3 regions of the Pollutimonas sp. M17 genome follow, and region 2 is predicted to be linked to each of the others. Evidence: predicted binding sites of a transcription regulator. Region 2 holds the regulator's gene; each other region holds the start of a gene.
What was found. Region 2 encodes FNR, which switches genes on or off when oxygen is low (the NO sensors DNR and NnrR bind a similar motif). Its sites were predicted from a motif close to TTGATNNNNATCAA; they were not measured.
Positions count from the first base shown of each region.

Region 1 (5,134 bases), 770 kb from region 2:
GGCCACCCTGAGTCCCTGGGCCTTCTACCGGGATACGCTGGGGCTGCCCGAAGACACCGCATGGGTGGACGTGGAATCCCCGTTCCGGCCGGACCAGCTTGAGGTCCGCGTCGCCGCCGGCATATCCACGCGCTACGCGCAGCGGGCGCGATCCCTGGCCCCCATCGCCCGCCTCATGCAAACCCAGTACCGGAAGCGGCCCGGCAATTACCTGAGCTACTTCAGCAGCTTCGATTACATGCAGCAGGCGGCCGACGCATTCGTCCGGCTTTGCCCGGACATTCCGGTATGGCGGCAATCGCGCGGAATGGACGAGCGCGGCAGGGAGCATTTCCTGGAGCGCTTCGCCCCGGATGGCCGGGGCATCGGCTTCGCCGTTCTGGGCGGCGCGTTCTCCGAAGGCATCGACCTTCCCGGAAGCCGGCTGATCGGCGCCTTCATCTCGACGCTGGGGCTGCCTCAGGTCAACTCCGTGAACGAGCAGATAAAACAATGCATGGACGGCGCCTTCGGCGCGCGGCGCGGCTACGACTATGCCTATCTGTACCCCGGCATCCAGAAAGTCATACAGGCCGCCGGACGGGTGATACGCAGCCACGAGGATCGGGGCGTTGTGCATCTCATCGACGACCGCTACGGACAACCCCGGATAAGGGCGCTGCTCCCCGCCTGGTGGCGGGTAGAATACGGCAACGACAACGGAAGCCCCAGCGGCGAACATCGATGAAACCGGCAATGATACCGTGGGCGCTTTCAGGCGGCGCGGCCGTGGCAGTGGGCTTTGCGCGGTTCGGCTATGCGCTGATCCTGCCGGCCATGAAAACCGACCTGGAGCTGAACTACGCCCAGGCCGGCTGGCTGAATACCGCCAATGCACTGGGGTATCTGCTGGGCGCGCTGCTGACCATCTATTTCGTCGCACGCATCGGCAACCGCAGGCTGTTCGTCGCCGGCCTGGCGCTGACCACGCTGGCCCTGCTGGCCAACGGCCTGACGCACGACTTCCAGCTGTTGACCCTGTATCGCTTCCTGGCGGGCTTCGGCGCGGCGGGCGCCTTCATCTGCGGAGGCGTGCTGTCCGGCGTGCTGGGCACCCGTGCCATCGTCATCTTCTTCAGCGGCGGGGGCATAGGCATGCTGGCCACCGGCGCCCTGCTGCCCTGGCTGTTCGATTACGCCGGCCCGGCCGCCTGGCCCTGGGCATGGATAGGATCGGGCGGAGTGTGCATCCCCCTGTCGCTGGCCGCCGTGGCGGCCATGCGGACCATTGCCGAACCTTCCGCCAGCGGCGCCACGGCCGCCTGGCCCTGGCGTCCCTGCGTGCCCGAATTCACCGCCTACTTCCTGTTCGGCCTGGGCTACATCGCCTACATGACCTTCATCGTGGCCTGGCTGCGCCAAAGCCACATACAAGCACTGTCGATCGCCGCCGCCACCTCGATCATGTGGAGCCTGCTGGGCATCATGACGCTGCTGGCGCCGCTGATCTGGGCGCGGGTCTTCAATGGCCGGCGCGACGGCCTGCCCATGGCCGCGTCCATGATCGTGCTGGCCGCCGGCGCGGCGCTGCCCTTGATTGTGCCCAGCATCGCGGGCGCATGGCTATCCGCCGCGCTGGTGGGCTCCAGCGTCTTCATGGTGCCGTCGGCGGCCACCGGCTTCGTCAAGACCAATCTGCCCAAGGCCGCCTGGGGAAGCTCGCTGGCGGTGGCGACCAGCCTCTTCGCCATCGGGCAGGCCGTCGGTCCGGTGGCGGCCGGATGGATCAGCGATCTTTCCGGTTCGCTCTCGACCGGCCTGGCTGTTTCCGCCGCCATGCTGATACTGGGCGCAGCGATCGCGCTTACCCAGAAACCCCTGCGAAGCCAATGAACTCAACCTTATTGGCAATGTGGTTCTGAGCCGGATCGGCGCGACGGCTACCTATAATCAAAACACGACCTCCACTCTTTACAAGGACTTGATCGTGTCAATTGATTCCCCCATTCCTGTGTTTTCCGAAGGCGTGCATCCCTTCGACGCGCGCGGCGTCGCCAAGCGCTTCCGCCATGCCGCCATCTTCGGCGCGCTGTCCGCGCTCCACCCTGGCGAAACCATGCGCTTTTGCAATGACCACGATCCGCTGCCATTGCTACAGCAGCTTCAAGGCCACTTCGGCGATCAGATCAAGATCGATTACGTATCGCGCCAGCCGGGCGAAATCGTGATCGATTTCCAGATACTCGGATAGTGTCCCGTCGACGCCATCGGAGACCGCTCGCACCGATAAGCGAGCCTTGAAGCCGCAAGCATCGATCATGCATTTTTTGGGCGCCATGCCGGCTGTCGCCGGCATGGCGCCTTCCATTTAACCTGCATCAAGCTATTCCAAAATAATCCGCCCCAATGCTTGACCACCACCATATATAGTAAATATCCTTCGTTTCACCACAATATATAGCGAAACGGAGCCAGCATGACGCATATCGACGTCGAGTCCTCGATCAATGAATACCTGGAGCGGGTCGACTGGCGCGTAAACGCCAATGCCAACCAGGGCTACTCGCTGGGCGGCCTGATCTTGAACGTATCGGGCAAGGTCATTGCCAACTACTGGCTGGACCACGTCTACCCGCCCGCCGTAGGCCAGGCCCACCGCGATGCCGACCTGCACATCCACGACCTGGACATGCTGTCGGGCTATTGCGCCGGATGGTCGCTGCGCACCCTGCTGAACGAAGGCCTGAACGGCATACCGGGCAAGGTGGAATCCAGCCCGCCCAGGCATATGTCCAGCGCGGTCGGCCAGATCGTGAATTTTCTGGGTACGCTGCAAAACGAATGGGCCGGCGCCCAGGCCTTCAGCTCCTTCGACACCTATATGGCGCCCTTCGTGCGCAAGGACGCCTTGAGCTATGCCGACGTCAAGCAATACGTACAGGAACTCATCTACAACCTGAACGTGCCGTCGCGCTGGGGGACGCAGACGCCCTTCACCAATTTGACCTTCGACTGGATCTGCCCCGAGGACCTGCGCGAACAGACGCCGCTGATCGGCGGCCAGGAAATGCCGTTCACCTATGGCGAGCTGCAAGCGGAAATGGACATGATCAATCGCGCCTACATCGAAATCATGATGGCCGGCGACGCCAAGGGCCGCGTGTTCACGTTTCCGATTCCCACCTACAACATCACCGCCGATTTCGACTGGCACAGCCCGAACGCGGAGCTGCTGTTCGAGATGACGGCCAAGTACGGGCTGCCTTATTTCCAGAACTTCATCAACTCCGAGCTCAAGCCCAACATGATCCGGTCCATGTGCTGCCGCCTGCAATTGGATCTGCGCGAGCTGCTCAAGCGCGGCAACGGCCTGTTCGGATCAGCCGAGCAAACCGGCTCGCTGGGCGTGGTCACGATCAACTGCGCACGGCTGGGCTATCTGCATGCCGGCGACGAGGCGGCGCTGCTGCGCCGGCTGGACGAACTACTGGAACTGGGCAAGGACAGCCTGGAGATCAAGCGGCAGGTCATCCAGCGCCTGATGGACGACGGCCTGTTTCCCTATACCCGGCGCTACCTGGGCACGCTGCGCAATCATTTCTCGACGCTGGGTGTGAACGGCATCAATGAAATGATCCGCAACTTCACTCACGACGGCCACGACATCACGACGCCCTGGGGCCATGCCTTCGCCCTGCGCCTGCTGGATCACGTGCGCGCACGCATGCTGGAATTCCAGGAAGAGACCGGTCACATGTACAACCTGGAAGCGACGCCCGCCGAAGGCACCACCTATCGCTTCGCCAAGGAAGACCGCAAGCGCTGCCCCGGCATACTGCAAGCGGGCACGGCGGACATGCCCTACTACACCAACTCGTCGCAACTGCCGGTGGGCTGCACCGACGATCCTTTCGAGGCGCTGGAGCGCCAGGACGAACTGCAACGCAAATACACCGGCGGCACGGTGCTGCATCTGTACATGACCGAGCCGCTGTCCAGCGCCGCCGCCTGCCGCGCCCTGGTGCAGCGCGCTCTGGGACGCTTCAAGCTGCCCTACATCACCGTAACGCCGACCTTTTCCATTTGCCCGGTTCACGGCTACCTGGGCGGCAGCCATGAATTCTGCCCCAAATGCGACGAAGAAATCCTGGCGCGAAAGCTGCGCCAGGCCGCTTGAGGCTATCGGCATCGAGAAGCCATTATCCATTTTCAACACCACTCCAGGAGAAACCAGCATGACATCCTTTGCACAACACACCATGGCATCGACCGCCACCCCGGCCCTTTCCGACGACGAACGCCAGCCCTGCGAAATCTGGACGCGCGTCATGGGCTATCACCGCCCCATGTCGTCGTTCAACATCGGCAAGAAGGGCGAGTTCCACGAGCGCAAGTATTTCAGCGAACGCGAGGCCCGGCTTGCGGCCTGAACCGCCGGACGTTGCCGTGCCTGAACAGGCGGAGCGCCGCCACAGCCTGAAGGTGGGCGGCGTGACGCCGTTCACCGCTACGGACTACCCCGGTCAATTGGCGGCGGTGGTGTTCGTGCAGGGCTGCCCCTGGCGCTGCGGCTACTGCCACAACCCGCATCTGCAGGAGCGCACGGCGCACAGCCCCTTGCCGTGGGAGGACGTGCTTGCCCTGCTGCGCCGCCGCGTGGGCCTGATCGATGCCGTGGTGTTCAGCGGCGGCGAGCCCACCATGGACCCCGGCCTGCCCGAGGCCATAGTCCAGGCGCGTGCGCTGGGCTACAAGATAGGCCTGCACAGCGGCGGCACCCATCCCCGGCGTCTGGCCGACATCTTGCCGCTGCTGGACTGGGTGGGGCTGGACATCAAGGCCGGCTTTGCCGACTATGCCCGCATCACGCAAGTGACCGGCAGCGGCGCGCCCGCCCTGGCCAGCTTGCACGCCGTACTGGCCAGCGGCGTGGAGTACGAATGCCGCAGCACGCTGCATCCGGCGCTGCTGCCTGAACACGAGGTAAAACAGATGGCGCGGGCATTGGCGGACATGGGCGTGCGCAACTACACCCTGCAGGTTTTCCGCAGCCAGGGCTGCGACAATCCGGCCTTGAACACGTCCGCGCAGCCGGGCTATCCCAGCGACCAATTGCTGGACGATGTGGCTTCGCTGTTTCCTGCTTTCATCCTGC
Region 1 covers NZ_CP107548.1:1,498,599-1,503,732, reverse strand. The annotation lists gene OEG81_RS07230 (ATP-dependent DNA helicase) at 1-727, shown strand, start outside; gene OEG81_RS07225 (YbfB/YjiJ family MFS transporter) at 724-1,872, shown strand; gene OEG81_RS07220 (DUF2249 domain-containing protein) at 1,967-2,230, shown strand; gene OEG81_RS07215 (ribonucleoside triphosphate reductase) at 2,456-4,156, shown strand; gene nrdD (anaerobic ribonucleoside-triphosphate reductase) at 4,215-4,409, shown strand; gene OEG81_RS07205 (anaerobic ribonucleoside-triphosphate reductase activating protein) at 4,426-5,134, shown strand, end outside.
Region 1: OEG81_RS07215 (ribonucleoside triphosphate reductase) is a predicted target of FNR. The motif match lies at 2,348-2,361, and genes of this name have one in related genera.

Region 2 (5,134 bases):
CTTCGGAGTCGGATACCGACGCGCCGCCGCGCACCGCCTCGATGGCGGCTTCCAGCGCCTTGCGCTGCAGGCCCGACTCGCGCAGGAGCCGGCCGGTTTCGCCCTTGTCGTCGGACATGGCCAGCAGGAAGAGTTCGCTGGCAATATAGGTATCGCCCCGGTTCGAGGCCTCTTTGTCGGTGCGCGCCAGCGCCGCCTGCAAATCGCGGCTGGCCTGGATATTGCCCTCGGCGCCCTGCACCTGGGGGAAGCTTTCGATCTGCGTGTTCAAGGCCGGCCCCAGGCGGTTGGCCGCCACGCCGGCGCGCGCCAGCAGGCTGGCCGCACCGCTGTCCGTATCGGCCAGCAGGGCCGCCAGGACGTGGGCCGGCTCGATATACTGATTATCGTGCTTCACGGCCAGGCTTTGCGCGTCGGCAAGGGCCTGCTGGAACTTCGTCGTCAATTTATCGTATCGCATAATATGGTTTTCACTGAAATGGGAGAGCATGTGCTCGAATAGTGAATATGTGCGGCCGGAACAGGCATTTTCAAGGGCGTTTGCGGCCGCCGCGGACCGAAGGCGTTCCCCATGCTGATACTATTGCACTTGGCCCGGCCCCGCACTGACTGGCCGCCTACCTGACACGCCAGCATGGACAAATTCAAACAACTCGAAAGCTTCGTGGCCGTTGCGACACTGGGCAGCCTGTCGGCCGCCGCCCGGGCCGAAGGCATCGCCCCGGCAATGATGGGCCGGCGCATCAGCTCGCTTGAAGCGCGCCTGGGCATCAAGCTTCTGGCGCGCTCCACCCGCCGCCTGTCCCTGACCTCGGAAGGCGCCGAACTGTTCGAAGAGGCGCAGCGCATCCTGCGCGAACTGAATGACGCTGAATCGCGCATTTCACAGGGCAGCATACGGCCCAGCGGGCATTTGCGCGTCAGCGCGCCGGCGGGCTTCGGGCGGCGCCACGTGGCGCCGCTGATACCCGAGTTCGTCGCCGCCTACCCCGAGGTCACCGTCACCCTCGACCTCAGCGACCGCCTGGTCGATCTCATCGAAGAACGCTACGACTGCGCCATCCGCCTGGGCGAACTGGACGATTCCCAGATCGTCGGATTGCGCCTGGCCGACAACAAACGCGTCATCGTCGCCGCTCCGTCCTACCTGCAGGAATACGGCCGCCCCAATACGCCCGACGATCTGGCGCAGCACAACTGCCTGTCTTTCGGCAACCAGGGCAATCAGGCCCGGGGGTGGCTGCTCAGGCAGGACGGGGAACTGCGCGCCGTGCGCGTCAAGGGCAATATGGCCTGCAGCGACGGATCGGTGCTGCATCAGTGGACGCTGGCCGGCATCGGGCTGGCCTGGCGTTCTTTGTGGGAAGTCCAGGAGGACCTGGCCGAGGGGCGCCTGATCAGCGTGCTGGACGACTACGCGGCCCCGGCCAACGGCATTTTCGCCATGCTGCCCGAACGCAAGCACCTGCCCCTGCGTGTACGCCTGTTCATCGACATGGTCAAGGCGCGCTATGCATCGCCCGCCTACTGGAATCCCACTGGCGAAAAAACCACACTCAGGTGACAAGCAAGGGATTAAAAGCCCGCTACCGTATACTTGATGCATGTCATGGCAAGGGATGCGCCAGTCTCCCTGACTGAAAGCTTACAATGAAGCATACGGCCCTTAGCTGGCCGCCGAACCTTACTTCCTCGCCCACGAGGACGATTGAATGCAGAAAAAAATTCCTGTTACTCCCAATTCGACGCGCTGTTCCACTTGCATGCTCAGCGAAATATGCCTGCCGCTGGGCATGCCGCGCAATGATGTCGCCAAGCTGGATGAATTGGTCAAGGAACGCATCCGCATCCCCAAGGGGAGTGCCCTGTTCCGCCTGGGCGACAAGACCGAAGCGGTGTACGGCATCCGGTCGGGCTCCCTGAAGACCCAGCTGGAGGATTCCTCCGGCCAGGTGCAGATCACCGGCTTCCTGCTGCCCGGCGAGATCCTGGGCATGGACGGCCTGCTGGACAACACCCATGTATCCCACGCCATCGCGCTGGAAGATACCGAAGTCTGTGTCATACGCATAGACGAAATGGACCAGCTGTCGCAGCATCTTCCAGTGCTGCAGCAACAGTTCCGGCGGCTCATGAGCAAGGAAATCAGCCGTTCGCACCATCTGATCATGGCCCTGGGCGCCCTGCGGTCCGAGCAAAGGCTGGCCGCCTTCCTGGTGAACCTGTCGCAAAGGCTGGTTGTGCTGGGCTATTCGGCCAGTGAATTCATCCTGCGCATGAGCCGCGAGGAAATCGGCAACTACCTGGGCCTGACCCTGGAGACCGTCAGCCGTCTGTTTTCCCGCTTTGCGCGGGAGGGGCTGATCCGGGTCCAGCAACGCGAGGTCCACATCCTGGACATGCGCAATCTGCAGGCGCTGGCCGGCACCGACTGCGGCTGAGGGCCGCCCCGCCGCTACGCGGCGGTTATTGCTCTATGGGATCGCCGAACTCGTCGACCAGCTGGCCGCGAGGCGCCAGGTGCAGGCTCAGGGCGCTGGACAAGGCGGCCATCAGCCAGAAAAGAAAGAATCCCCCCGCATACACTTGCTGGCGAGTAGCTTCCATATAGCCGAAAAAGGCGATATCCAGGGGATCGACCATGGCGAATACCGCTGCACTGGTGGCCGCGCCCACCAGGAACGAAGGCCATAAAATCCACATCAATGAACGCCACCGCATAAAGGTCTCCCGTCGTATTCTTTTGCTTGCCTAAGGTTTTGAAGGCGGCGGAGTCTGGGTTTGCTTGCTGACGACCAGGCCGCGCTTGACGCCCCCGTCGGTAATGGCCTGATCCCCAAAATTCTGCACCGCCAGCACAATGGTAATGATACAGCCAACGACGGCCGCCGCCGGGCCGGCCATGAGTATCCATGGCCAGGGCTCCCGCCACCAGGGCTTGCTGCTGTTTTCGGGCCCATTCGCGCCAGTGGGTTGGGTGTCGGACATGGTGCTGCCTCCTGGAATCATTTTGGCACAAAAAAGCTGGAACGCTCGACGACGGTCGTTTCGCCTTCCTCGCCATAGCTGCCCACCACGGTGAGCTCGATATCGTGCAGGCCCGCGTCGACCTTGCCGGCCGGCGCCCGTACCACGATGGGCACCAGCCGGTTCGACGCCGGATCGACGTGGACTGTGGTCGCGCCATGGTCGGCCGTCATGATGGACAGCTCGGGCAGACCGCTGGCGCCCAGGGTCAGCTCGACCGGCGACTCGGACGTGTTGATGAACTGCAGGCGATAAACGTTCTCTATCATGCCGCCCGCCACTTCGCGGCCCAGTACGCCCCGGTCGCGGATGACGTCCATGCGCAGGTTCGTGCGCGTGGCCAGCGACACCACGAAGCCAATGACGATCAACCCCAATATGAAGGAGTAAGCCAGCACCCGCGGCCGCAGCATGCGCTTGCGGACCTGGCTTTGCGTCATGCCGTCGGCGATGGCGCGCCCGGAGGTATATCGGATCAGGCCTTTGGGATAATCCATTTTTTCCATGACCTGATCACAGGCGTCGACACAGGCGCCGCAGCCTATGCACATGTATTGCAGGCCGTCGCGGATGTCGATGCCGGTGGGGCAAACCTGCACGCACAGGCTGCAATCGACGCAGTCGCCCATGCCGGCTTCCTTGTGGTCGATGCGGCGCGAGCGTCCGCCCCTGGGCTCACCGCGCACATGGTCGTAGGTCACCACGAAGGTGTCGTCGTCGACCATCACGCTCTGGAAGCGCGCATAGGGGCACATGTATTTGCAGACGGCTTCACGCATGAAGCCCGCGTTGCCCCAGGTCGCGAAGGCGTAGAACACCATCCAGAACCACTGCCACGGCCCCAGGGACAGGGTCAGCAGGCCCATGCCCAGTTCGCGTATGGGCGCGAAATAGCCGATGAAGGTGGAGCCCGTCCACCAGGCGATCAGCAGCCAGACGATGTGCTTGGATGCCTTCAGGCGTATCTTGCGCCATGTCCAGGGTTGCTCGTCCAGGCGGATGCGCGCCAGCCGGTCGCCCTCGATGCGCCGCTCGACCCACATGAAGATTTCGGTATAGACCGTTTGCGGACAGGCATAGCCGCAGAACAGGCGCCCCGCCATCGCGGTGAACAGGAACAGGGCGAAGGCCGAAACCACCAGCAGGACGGCCAGGTAGATGACGTCCTGCGGCCACAGCACCATGCCGAAGATGTAGAACTTGCGCGCGGCCAGATCGAACAATACGGCCTGGCGGCCGTTCCATTGCAGCCAGGGCAGTCCGTAGAAGATCAATTGCGTCACGAACACCATGACGATGCGCCAGCGCGCGAAGATGCCCGACACCGAGCGCGGGTAGATCTTGCTGCGCACGTCGGACAGCGCCTTCTCGACCTGCGGAGAAGCGCCACCCCCGACCCTGGATACGCGGGGCGGCTGCCAGGCGGGCGCCGCCGCGGATGTTTGCGTGGTCGGATTGACGGGTGGTTCGCTGCTCATGTGTGGCCTTTTATTTCGCTGCTGTGCTGGTTCCCTGATTGGACAAGCCCCATACCCATGCGGTAAGCATGCGGATCTGGTCCTCGGTCAGAATGCCTTCCTGCGCCGGCATGCGGTTCTCGCGTCCGTTCAGGATGGTGTCCACGATGGACGCCTCGGAGCTGCCATAGAGCCAGACATTGTCGGTCAGGTTCGGCGCACCCAGGGCGGTGTTGCCCTTGCCTTCGACGCCGTGGCAGGCGACACAGAAGGTCTCGAAGCCGCGCTTGCCCGGCACGACGCGCAGCGGATCGCTGGCCAGGCCCGACAGGGAACGCACGTATTGGGCGATGTCGGCGGCCTCGGCCGGCTTGATGGACGACTTCCAGGCGGGCATCATGCCGTGCCGGCCCTTGGTGATGGTTTGCAGGATCTGTTCGGGCGCGCCGCCGTACAGCCAGTCGCCATCGGCCAGGTTGGGGAAGTTGCCGCTGCCCCGGGCATCCGAACCATGGCATTGCGCACAGTTGTTCAGGAACAGCCGCTGCCCGATTTCGCGGGCCTGCTCGTCGTGGGCCACCTCGGTGATCGGCATTTCCTTGTAGCGGGCGTATACCGGCCGGATCTGCTCGTTCATGGCCTCTTGCTGC
Region 2 covers NZ_CP107548.1:2,267,475-2,272,608, forward strand. The annotation lists gene clpB (ATP-dependent chaperone ClpB) at 1-460, opposite strand, end outside; gene OEG81_RS10730 (LysR family transcriptional regulator) at 635-1,564, shown strand; gene fnr (fumarate/nitrate reduction transcriptional regulator Fnr) at 1,713-2,441, shown strand; gene OEG81_RS10740 (hypothetical protein) at 2,467-2,721, opposite strand; gene OEG81_RS10745 (FixH family protein) at 2,752-2,988, opposite strand; gene ccoG (cytochrome c oxidase accessory protein CcoG) at 3,006-4,505, opposite strand; gene ccoP (cytochrome-c oxidase, cbb3-type subunit III) at 4,516-5,134, opposite strand, start outside.

Region 3 (5,134 bases), 780 kb from region 2:
GACCTTGGCGCGCATGGGGATGCCCCGGCCGGTTTGTATGCCTATCAGGTAGGGTCCCAGTATGCGGTGTCCGGTCAGCCAGCGGTGCATGCGTTCGGAGCCGCGTATATAGCAGGCCGACGCCAGCAGCAGGAAGGGCGTGGTGGGCAGCAGGGGCAGGAACAGCCCCAGCACGGCAAGGATCAACGCCAGGGTACCGGCGATGTTGAACAGGATTTTGATCACATGTTTTTTGAGTGGGGTAGCCGCCGCGTTTGCGCGGCGCCACAACAATATCGATACGGGATTCTAGCAATATGACGAGCGGCAAGACGCGTACCCAGGATTTCCTGGCCAGGCTACCCCTGTTCAACGAGCTGAGCGCTCATGAACTCGACAACCTGGCTTCCGGCACGACCGAAGTCCAGGTCGCGCGGGGCGAAATGGTTTTTCACCGGGGCGAGCCTTGCGTGGGGCTGCACACCGTGGTCTACGGGCAGGTCAAGCTGATGTTCGTGTCGCCGGGCGGAAGCGAGAAGGTCGTTCGGCTGATCGGCCCCGGCGACAGCTTCGGCGAAGCGCTGATGTTCATGGAAAAGGCCTACATCGTGTCGGCCCAGGCCCTTGCCGACACCTTGCTGCTGCATGTCGGCAAGGCAGTCATCTTTCATGAACTGGGTCGGCATCCGGGTTTTGCGCGCAAGATGCTGGCGGGCCTGAGCCAGCGCCTGCATAGCCTGATGGGCGACGTCGAGGCCTATTCCCTGCGGTCAGGCACCCAGCGCGTCATCGGCTATCTGCTGAAGGACGAGCAATGCAAGGACGGCCATCACTTCCGCCTGGAAACCAGCAAGACGGTGATCGCTTCGCGGCTGAACCTCACGCCGGAGCATTTCTCGCGCATCTTGCACGACTTGTGCGCCCATGAGCTGATCCGGGTCAAGGGCCGCGAAGTCACCGTCCTGGACGTTGCCCGGCTGGGCTCCTATCAGGGCTGAGGCAGTTCAGCCAGCGCCAGTGCAATCTGTTTTCGGGCCCGCAGATAAAAGCCCAGGGCCCGGGCCATGTTGAACAGCAGCCAGGCCGCCGATACGGCCAGCGCCAGGCCGGCGGCATGCGAGAACAGGGCGGGCAGCAGGCTGGCCGATAGAAGCAGCAGCAGGGCGATCAGATGAGCCCAGTACTGCCGCGCGGCGATGGCATCGGGAATGAAATCCTTCACCTTGGGCACGACGCGCAGCGCGATGGCCAGGTCTTTCTGCGCGTGATACCAAAGCAGGAAGGGGATGATCTTGTACAGCATGCCGTTGACGGCGGACCAGCCGAAACCCACGATGAATAGCAGCCCGAGACTGACGGAAAAATCCTTCGCGCCCGCCGCCTGGGCCAGCCAGACCGGTCCGCAGGCGGCCAGGGACAGCATGGCGGTGTGCCAGAATAGAGTCGTGGCATCGGCCTTGGGCCTTTTGCGCGTCCAGAGCAGCCGCAAGGTGACGATGGCATAGGCGGTGTAGGCCGCCAGCATGGCGGCGCCTATGGCCAGGTCGATTTCCATGCGCATGGCCGGTGGCGCCAGGGTATTGGCCATATAGGCCGCGAGCAGCACGAAGATCACGGGCGCCAGCCAGCGCGTCAAGGGCTTGGGATAGATTTCAGTCACCTGGAAAATGGGAATGACCTGATAGGCCATGCCGATGATCAGCAGGCCCACCCAGCCCAGCAGTCCCCACGCTCCATGCGCATTGGTGAGTACCCGGGAAAACGGCAAAGGCCAGGCGAAGCCCGCGGCCAGCATGGCGCCCAGGGCCGCGGCGGCCAGCAGCGCCGCAAGCGCCAGCCGGGTGGTGGCGAGGATCTCGGTCGAACCCTTGGTGGCCAGCCTGCGGTATTTCCATAGACCGCCCGCACAGGCGGCCAGGAAGCAGCCCAGTGCGGCGCAGAGCAGGGTCAGCGCCAGCGCGAACATCCAGGGACGGAAGGAAAGAAAGGCGGCGGCCAGCGCCAGCGTGCCCAGGTTCAGCAAGGCATGCACGGCGATGGAGGTCGCCCTGGGCGCCAGTACGCTCACACCTGTCGCGACGGGCAGTATCTGCATCAAGGCGCCCGCCATGGCATTGGCCAGGACGCCCAGTGTGAACAGGTGCGTCAATGCCAAGGCATGCCCCGTCCAGCGCGATGACAGCGCGGACGGCCCGGACCAGAGCAGCAGTGCGGCGGCCAGCAGGACGAACAGCGGCGCGGTGAACAGGAAGCGCAAAGGGACGCCGGGCGCGGGGGACTGCTGAAATGACAGGGCGCGCTGCATCAGTCTTTATGCCAGATAAGGATTTCGTATCGATGACGATCGTCGATGCGGGTGGTGTAATCGTAACGGTTGTTGCGCAGGATGCCGTACAGCGGATGCGGCTCGCGGTCGATGAGCATGCGCAGCCGGGCGCCGGCCGCAAGAACGGACAAGGCGTCCAGCACGCGCTCCAGCGGCTCTGGGGGCTCCAGTCCGCAAACGTCCAGAACGATTTCTTCCTTGCTGTTTTCCATAAGCATCACCCTACACATATACAGGCCTGCCGGGCGGCATAACCTCATTGCGAACGCTGTATTTTTACATTCGGGTAAACGCCGGAACCTTGATATTTATTAAGGAAGCTGCTGGCTTTTGCCTACATAGTGGCATCTGCGTTCATACGCCGTTATTTTCAAGCAAGGACGATTATTGTGTTGCAGACCGCATTGGAACGACTCAAGTTGAAAGGCAAGGCGCTGTTGCCTATTGTGCAGGGAGGCATGGGGGTTGGCGTGTCGGCCCACAGGCTGGCGGGCACGGTCGCTTCGCTGGGCGCGATGGGCACGATTTCCAGCGTCGATCTGCGCCGCCATCATCCCGACCTCATGGTGCAGACGGGCCGTTCGCGCAACAAGGAGCTGATCGATTCGGCCAATCTCGTCGCGCTCGACCGCGAGGTCAAGGCCGCCCACAAAATGGCTGCGGGCAAGGGCCTGGTGGCGGTCAATGTCATGCGGGCCGTGTCCGAGTATACCTCGTACGTGCGCCAGGCCTGCGAAAGCGAGGCGGACGCCGTCGTGGTGGGCGCGGGCCTGCCCCTGGACCTGCCCGAATTGACCAGCGGCTTTTCCAAGGTGGCGATCATTCCCATCTTGTCGGACGTGCGCGGCATCGGGCTGATCCTGAAAAAATGGATGCGCAAGAACCGCCTGCCGGATGCCATCGTCATCGAGAACCCCAAGTACGCGGCGGGCCACCTTGGCGCGCCGACCGCCGACAGCCTGGACAATCCTAATTTCGCCTTTGCGAATGTGCTGGAAGGCACGCTGGAGCTCTTCAAGGAACTGGATATCGAAAAAGAGAACATTCCCCTGATCACCGGCGGCGGCATTCACAGCCACGAGCAGGTCGTCAAGCTGATGGGCATGGGGGCCAGCGCGGTTCAATGCGGTTCGCCTTTCGCTGTAACAGAGGAAGGCGACGCGCATCCCAACTTCAAGAAGGTTCTGGTCGAGGCCAAGCCCGAAGACATCGTGACCTTCATGAGCGTCGCCGGCCTGCCGGCCCGCGCGGTGCGCACGCCCTGGCTGGCCAATTACCTGGAAAAGGAAGAGAAGCTGCAACGCATCGCCAAGAAGCGCCCCTGCACGGTGGGCTTCGATTGCCTGGCCGCTTGCGGCCTGCGCGACGGCATCAGCAAGCACGGACAGTTCTGCATCGACACGCAGCTGGCGTTCGCGCTGGCCGGCGACATCAAGCGCGGCCTGTTTTTCCGGGGCTCGGAAAAGCTGCCATTCGGCAACGCCATACGTCCCGTGCGCGAGCTGCTCGACTATCTGCTCAATGGCATCCGCCCCGCGCTGAACGCGGTCGCGGCGCCCACCGTGCGGGCCGCCGACGCCTTGCTTCCCGCCTGAACCGTCCAGCAGGATTTTCATGACTTTCTCCACGCCCACGATGCCAGGGGCGGCGCCCGCCGTCGAACTGGTTTGTCCGGCCGGCAGCCTGCCGGCCCTGAAGGCCGCCGTCGACAACGGCGCCGACTGCGTCTACCTGGGGTTCCGCGATGCGACCAATGCGCGCAACTTCGCCGGCCTGAATTTCGATGAGGCCGCCATCGCCGAAGGCATACGCTATGCGCATGAAAAGGGACGCAAGGTATTCCTGGCCTTGAATACCTATGCGCAGCCGCGCGCCTGGCAAGAGTGGCGAGTCGCGGTGGACCGCGCGGCGGATTCGGGTGTCGACGCCATGATCGTCGCCGATCCCGGCCTGATGGCCTACGCCAGCCGCCGGCATCCGCAATTGCGCCTGCACCTGTCGGTGCAGGGATCGGCCACCAACTACGAGGCCATCAATTTCTATCGCGAGAACTTCGGGGTGGTGCGCGCCGTGCTGCCCCGCGTGCTGTCGCTGGCCCAGGTCGAGCAGGTCACGGAAAACACGCCGGTCGAGATCGAGGTATTCGGTTTCGGCAGCCTGTGCGTCATGGTGGAGGGCCGCTGCGCCCTGTCGTCCTATGTGACCGGCGAATCGCCCAACACGCACGGCGTGTGCTCCCCCGCCAAGTCGGTGCGCTGGCAGCAGACTCCCGACGGCCTGGAGTCGCGCCTGAACGGCGTGCTCATCGACCGCTATGCCGACGGCGAGAATGCCGGCTATCCCACCCTGTGCAAGGGCCGCTTCGACGTGGCCGAGGAAAACTACTACGCCATCGAGGAGCCCACCAGCCTGAATACGCTGGAGCTCCTGCCCAGGCTGATGCAGATGGGCGTCCGGGCCATCAAGATAGAAGGGCGGCAGCGCAGCCCGGCCTACGTCGCCCAGGTGACGCGCGTATGGCGCGACGCCATCGACCAATGCCTGGCCAGCCAGCAGCGCTATTCCGTCAAGCCGGCATGGATGGCCGAATTGAACAAGGTGGCCGAGGGACAGCAGCACACCCTGGGCGCCTATCACCGTCCATGGAAATGAATAGGCCGAAGGCTGGAGGGACGGCCGTGGTCAACCGCAACACCGAAGTGGCAATACTATGAAAATCGCGTTGGGTCCCATTCAATACTACTGGTCGCGCGTGACGACGATGCAGTTCTATGAGTCCGTGAGCGATGCGCCGGTGGACATCGTCTACCTGGGCGAAACGGTGTGTTC
Region 3 covers NZ_CP107548.1:1,491,009-1,496,142, forward strand. The annotation lists gene OEG81_RS07155 (YbaN family protein) at 1-225, opposite strand, end outside; gene OEG81_RS07160 (Crp/Fnr family transcriptional regulator) at 297-977, shown strand; gene OEG81_RS07165 (hypothetical protein) at 968-2,284, opposite strand; gene OEG81_RS07170 (DUF2249 domain-containing protein) at 2,284-2,517, opposite strand; gene OEG81_RS07175 (NAD(P)H-dependent flavin oxidoreductase) at 2,662-3,900, shown strand; gene ubiU (ubiquinone anaerobic biosynthesis protein UbiU) at 3,920-4,957, shown strand; gene ubiV (ubiquinone anaerobic biosynthesis protein UbiV) at 5,016-5,134, shown strand, end outside.
Region 3: OEG81_RS07170 (DUF2249 domain-containing protein) is a predicted target of FNR. The motif match lies at 2,607-2,620, and genes of this name have one in related genera.